DNA from 2 places in the Shewanella sp. KJ2020 genome. Region 1 is predicted to be linked to the other one. Evidence: predicted binding sites of a transcription regulator. Region 1 holds the regulator's gene; the other holds the start of a gene.
The links. The regulator MetJ, encoded in region 1, represses methionine synthesis genes. The targets are predictions, from matches to a motif close to TAGACGTCTAGACGTCTA.
Positions count from the first base shown of each region.

Region 1 (3,407 bases):
AAGTGGCCATCATGCTCAATACCAAAATCACTTACCAAGATAAAACCCATTTGGGCACTAAACCTAGGGTGTATCGCGTTCCTACCAAAAGAGGGGGGATTTGATTATGAACAATACTTGGGGCGATATGGCGCAATATGATCCCGTCACTTGGCACTGGGTCATCGCCGTTTACCTGTTTATGGCGGGGTTATCCGCGGGCAGTTTATTAATTGGCATTGGTTTGCGCTGGGCGAATAAGGAGCTCAGCGCGGGAGCCGAAAGCAGTATTCTTAAGGCGGCAGCCATTATTGGGCCTGTGGCAATTAGCTTAGGTCTAGTTTGTTTAGTGTTTGACTTAACTAAGCCATTCCATTTCTGGTTAATCTTGATTAACTATAACTTCCAGTCTGTGATGGCAATCGGGGTGTTGGCGCTGCTGGCGTATTCTCCCTTGGCCTTTGCATACGCCATTATTGTGCTGCGGGATGACTTACCAAAATGGGGTTTGGGTTTCTTAACGCCTATCGCTAAGTTACTTATGCCATTTAGAAAGCTAATGGAAGTATTGTTGTTTGTCCTCGCCATTGGCGTAGGGGCTTACACTGGCTTCTTAATTTCGGCGATGAATGCTTATCCTATGCTCAACACTGCGGTACTGCCTGCGCTGTTTTTAGTGTCAGGTCTATCGGCGGGCGCTGCGGCAAATGCGGTACTGGCACTCTTGTTGTTTAAGACCGATAGCCACGACAAGACCTTAGCCAAAATGCATGGCTTAGAATTGCCAGTGATGGCAATCGAAATCATGTTCCTGTTTATGTTGTTCTGCGCCTTGTACTTTAAGGGCGGCGCGGCGGCTGCGGCCTTAGCATCGTTAACTTCTGGGTTATGGGCAAGCGTGTTCTGGATAGGCGTTGTCGGAATTGGCTTTGGTATTCCGTTGCTGTTTATGCTACTACCCGCCGCGACTCGCCACACTAAGGGCGCGATGATTATGGTGGCCTGTGCGAGCTTAACGGGCGTACTCGCCTTAAGACACTTTATTGTGTATGCGGGCCAAAGCTACTTAAGCTAACGTATTGATGCTAGAGCAATAAGTATCACTTAAATGCGATTAAGTGATGCTCGAATGGATGACAGCTCGTATCCACAGCAACAAAAAGCACCGTTAAACGGTGCTTTTTTTATGGCTGCGATTGGTTGCAATTGGCAGGAGGTTATTGCGGTAATAACTCAATCACTGATTTGACCGTGAGCACTAAGGCGCTGATAGCGCAGAGGGCTAAGGTCGCCATCTTGGTCTTATGTTTATCCACATTTCCCACCAGTTTGCCCGCCACGAGATAGCCTAAAAAGACCGAGGGCAATAGCATTAGCGACAGCCAAAAGTGCTTGATTTCGAGTAGGCCCGTCACCCCAAGAATCGCCAAGGCAATGGTCGAACTAAAGATAAAGAAGGCCGATAGTGCGGCACGAAATTGCGAGGCATCTTTACCCGATAATAAAATTGCCATCGGCGGCCCACCAATAGCGGCAATATTGCCAAAAATCCCCGAGACGACACCCGCGCCGAAGAGGGTTTTCTTATTTACCGGCAGGCTGAATTTATACAGGCTGAGGATAACTGCGACAGTCACAATGGCGGCAATCGCAAGGCCAAGGATAGCTTGAGGTGCAAATAGCAATAGGCTTGCGCCGATAAAACCGCCGGGCACGCGACCTAGGAGCGCATATTGCAAGCCATTGAATTCTAAGTGGCCGCGCTCACGCAATAGGGTGAGTAGCGCGATGGAAAATCCCATCACAATTACGGGGGCGGGCACTAATTGGGGATCGACAATATAGAGTAAAGGGCTGGCAACCACGGCAAGGCCAAAGCCAATCAGACTCTGGGTGAGGGCCCCTAAAAACACAATCACAGACGCGATGGCAAGCGTTTGTGGATCTATCAAGGAAAACATAGGATTCCATCAAAACAAAATAGGGATCGTTACTTTAGCCCACCACAGTGGATGAGCATTAACGATCCCTAATAATTAGTTACGGCAGGATTATGGACGCCTGAGCGTTACTCCATGTCTTCCCACTCTATTCCCATTTCGTCCATCAGGCGTTTAGCTTCTGCTGGAATACTGTCGGGGCAGTCCTTTGAGAGGTCGGCATCATCAGGCAATGGCTGGCCTGTATAGGCATGCAAGAATGCCTCACACAACAGCTCGCTGTTGGTGGCGTGACGCAAATTATTGACCTGACGACGAGTACGTTCGTCCGTGAGGACCTTAAGCACCTTGAGCGGAATAGACACAGTAATTTTTTTTACTTGTTCATTCTTCTTGCCATGTTCAGCATAGGGGCTGATGTATTCCCCATTCCATTCAGTCATTGACTCACCTGTTATAACGCTAAATTCGGGGCAGATTTTAAACCCTTACAAACAACAGTCAAATTATTGCTACTATTTCTTGGGGATTGCAAACAGATTTCTTTATGTTTAGACGTCTAAACGTCTTAACGCCTATTGACGATAGGGTTGGGCTTAGGTACATTTAGACGTCCAGACATCTCTATCAGTCTACCGAATTTAGGAGTCCACCCATGGCAGAGCGTCAATTAGCCACACTGGCAGTGCGTCAGGGTATCGAAAGCGATACTCAATATGGCGCAGTTGTGCCACCGATTTATTTGTCGACTAATTACGCCTTCGATGGTCATAAAAATCCCCGCGAATTTGATTACAGCCGTTCAGGCAATCCAACTCGCTGCATTTTAGGTGAAGCATTAGCCCAATTAGAAAAGGGCGCGACTGGCATAGTGACCTGCACTGGCATGGCGGCCATTACCTTAGTGGCGACTTTGCTTGGCCCCGATGATCTATTGGTCGTGCCCCACGATTGTTACGGCGGTTCCTACCGTTTATTTACCAACTTGGCGAAGAAAGGCCAGTTTAAGCTGATTGTGGTCGATCAAACCGACAGCCAAGCGTTAGCCGCCGCTATCGCGCAGAATCCTAAGATGGTGTGGCTCGAAACCCCATCGAACCCGTTATTGCGTGTGGTGGATATCGAAGCCATTGCCAAGGCGAGCCATGAGGTCGGCGCACTGGTGGTGGTTGATAACACCTTTTTATCGCCGATATTGCAACAACCCCTATTGTTAGGCGCGGATATCGTTATCCACTCCACTACTAAATATATCAATGGTCACAGCGATGTGGTTGGCGGCGCTGTGGTCGCCAAAGATGCACAAATCGGTGAAAGCTTACATTGGTGGTCGAACACTCTAGGTTTAACGGGCTCAGCATTTGATAGTTACTTAACCCTGCGCGGCCTACGCACTCTCGCTGTGCGCATTCGCGAGCATCAAGCCAATGCCCAGCGCATTGTTGAGGTATTAACCCAAAGCCCTGTGGTGAGTAAAGTTTATTACCC
Region 1 covers NZ_JAKUKD010000015.1:318,313-321,719, reverse strand. The annotation lists gene MJO46_RS10440 (4Fe-4S dicluster domain-containing protein) at 1-104, shown strand, start outside; gene nrfD (NrfD/PsrC family molybdoenzyme membrane anchor subunit) at 107-1,054, shown strand; gene MJO46_RS10430 (sulfite exporter TauE/SafE family protein) at 1,197-1,940, opposite strand; gene metJ (met regulon transcriptional regulator MetJ) at 2,048-2,362, opposite strand; gene metB (cystathionine gamma-synthase) at 2,575-3,407, shown strand, end outside.

Region 2 (3,407 bases), on a different contig from region 1:
TCTCTAAATTCAATTCAGCAGCGTGTTTAACTATCCGTGTTTTTAGTCCCATGGACTCTGCGAGTATCGCTAAATGGCAAGGTGCAGCCACTTGATGTAAGAAAACCAACTCATTGATTGTGCTCACTTAACTCTTCTCCCTGAAAAGTACTTGTTTCTCTTTTGCATGAAACTGATGAAAATTGCCTGCAACGCAGGCATTAAACATTTCATTAACCTAGCCATTTTGACTAGTTACCCAATGAATGCCATAGCCCAAATGTACTAATAATCACTATTTATATGTAGTACGTTCGACTAACTCACTAAGATATACAGCCTATAGAGTGATAAATACTAAACCGTGACAAAGAAGATGTCAGTCACTACACATTAGCCTATACCCAAACAACCTGAAGATGCAGGATTCAGCGGGAATTTAACGCACTTTAGGCAAGGCGGTTATTTGCAGACCTAGCGGGCTAAGTTAAAAATAACCAACGCTGAATAAAGTGCGTTAAAACCCGCCGGAACGGAGCGCCTAGGGCACTCCACTTCCGTGTTGCATCAATTCAAAAGGTGGCCGACATTCTTTCATTGATGCGCCTTGAATTGAAGCACCCTCGGCGCTCTGAAACTCGTATCTTCAGGTAGCTTGGGTATATATAAACATCAATCGAAAGTTTACACAAAAATTTAACATTAAGTTCTGTGTTCTGGAGAGTGGTAATGCCCTAAAAGTCAGCACTTTGAGGGCATAAATTCCCATATTAAGAGTAATTAACTAAGAGTAACTGGCTAGGAGAACTGGCTAGGAGTGTGCCAACAGCTTAGCGATTTGCTTATCCTGCTGGCGAGATAACAGCAGCAACGCCACTATCGCACCTATTAATGCTAAAAACATATCGGATTGGGTATCCCATACATAACCTTGGGTGCCTAAAAAGGCCTCGGCGCCCTCACCCGTTGCAGCCGCAACCCACCATTCAATCAACTCATAGAAAGCTGAAAATGCTAATACAAAACAAGTCACCAAAAATGCACACCAAGCACCAGGCTTAACGGCTTGATTACGTAACATAATTTCACGCGCCAACAGCGCAGGGATAAAGCCTTGGGCAAAATGACCTACCTTATCGTAATTATTGCGCTCCGATCCCATCCACTGGGCAATAGTGTCGAACAAAGGCACCTCGGCATAGGTGTAATGGGCGCCCACAAATAAAACACTGCAATGTACTAGGATTAGAAAATAGACTAAGGGTGTGAGTGGAAAGCGTTTACGAGTAAAAAATAAAATGGGTACTGCCACTAATGCGGGCAAGGCTTCGAGCCACCAGGTAAAAGGATCTGCGGGATTTATCGCCGACCAGACGAGAACTGAGAGGTAAATACCGCACCAAGCAATTTTGTTATTCAATGTTTTTTCCTCTTATGCGATATTGTTCTAAATTTAGAATATTAACTTTAGCCATCTAGCCCTCCACACTGAGCAAAAAAAGTGCTACTTTGGTGGAGGAAGGCTGTCAGCATATCATAAGAAACATTTCTATTAATTAGAGGGTACCCATATCATGGCGAAACATTCGCTGGACAAGGATAAGATCAAGATCCTGCTGTTGGAAGGCGTCCACCAATCTGCGGTCGATGTACTTGAGCGTGCTGGATACACCAATATCGAATACCACAAAGCCTCTTTAGGCGATGAAGCATTAATTGAATCCATCAAGGATGCGCATTTCGTGGGGCTTCGTTCGCGTACTCAATTAACTGCCGAAGTGCTGAAACGTGCCGAGAAGTTGATCGCGATTGGCTGCTTCTGTATTGGTACTAACCAAGTTGATCTTGCCACCGCCGAATCCCTGGGTATTCCAGTGTTTAACGCGCCATTTTCTAACACTCGCAGTGTTGCCGAGTTAGTGATTGGTGAAATCATTATGCTGATGCGTGGGATCCCTGAGCGTAACGCCATCGCCCACCGTGGCGGCTGGATGAAGACCGCCGCAGGCAGCTACGAAGTCCGTGGTAAAACCTTAGGTGTGATTGGTTACGGCCATATTGGTACTCAACTGGGTATTCTGGCTGAGACGCTAGGTATGCGAGTGGTGTTCTTCGATATCGAAGACAAATTACCTTTAGGTAACGCGCAGCAAGTGCATTCAATGGAGCAACTGCTGGCACAGGCTGATGTTGTGAGCTTACACGTCCCTGAAACCCCTCAAACTAAAGACATGATAGGCGCCGCCGAATTTGCCGCTATGCGCAAAGGCAGCATATTTATCAACGCCTCACGGGGTACTGTGGTCGATATCGATGCCTTAACCGTTGCATTAAAAGAGCGTCACCTCGCGGGCGCCGCAATCGATGTGTTCCCCGTCGAGCCGCAATCGAATGACGATGAATTTATCAGCCCACTGCGCGGTTTAGATAACGTATTGCTGACGCCGCATGTGGGTGGCAGCACGGCTGAGGCCCAGGAAAACATTGGTATCGAAGTCGCCGGCAAGTTAGCTAAGTATTCAGATAACGGTTCGACCGTGTCTGCGGTTAACTTCCCTGAAGTGTCACTGCCCATGCATAAAGGCACCTCGCGCTTACTGCATATCCACCAAAACCGCCCTGGCGTGCTGATCAAAATCAACCAAGCCTTCTCGGAAAAGGGCATCAACATTGCCGCGCAATATCTGCAAACCACCGCAGAGATTGGTTATGTGGTGATGGAAGTCGACACTCACCAAGCCGAAGAGGCCTTGGTAGAGTTGAAGGCGATTGAAGGCACATTGCGTACCCGCGTGCTTTTCTAGTCTGTAAAATCGCTCGCACACTCGCTTCACCTAAGGCGCACATTTCATTCTAAGATATGTGCGCCTTATGCTTTTGAGCCTACAGGAATTCCGTTACAATCTAGCCTCTCACATCGTCTTCATTTTCAGGATCTCGCTATGACTATTTCTGTTTCTACACCCCATTGGGATCTGGACGCTTCCTTGCCTCCACTTATGCTTGCCAACTTATCCCATATGGGCCTTATCAAAGTGGTTGGAGAACAGGGCCGCAGTTTTATCCATGGCCAAGTGACCGCAGATATCAGTTCATTAGCCGCTAACCAATGGCGCTGGGGCGCTCATTGTGACCCTAAGGGTAAAATGTTGGCCAGTTTTAGAACCTTTGCCATCCAAGAAGCGCTCTTTATGCTGATGCCAAGGGATGTTATCGAAGTCGATTTACCCCAACTGCAAAAATATGCCGTATTTAGCAAGGCGACCCTAAGCAATGCATCCGCTGAATGGACTCTGCTCGGTGTTGCTGGCGAACAAGCTAGCCTGTTCGTAGGCGAGCATTTTGGTGAGGTAACCCAAGAACTGACCTTGGTAGATCAGGGGGCGATATTAAAAGACGCTGATCGTTTTATCTTAGTATTAACCCCA
Region 2 covers NZ_JAKUKD010000030.1:73,641-77,047, reverse strand. The annotation lists gene MJO46_RS15720 (LuxR C-terminal-related transcriptional regulator) at 1-127, opposite strand, end outside; gene MJO46_RS15715 (DUF2238 domain-containing protein) at 791-1,399, opposite strand; gene serA (phosphoglycerate dehydrogenase) at 1,554-2,783, shown strand; gene ygfZ (tRNA-modifying protein YgfZ) at 2,922-3,407, shown strand, end outside.
Region 2: a site for MetJ is predicted at 1,448-1,465, ahead of serA (phosphoglycerate dehydrogenase). Genes of this name have one in related genera too.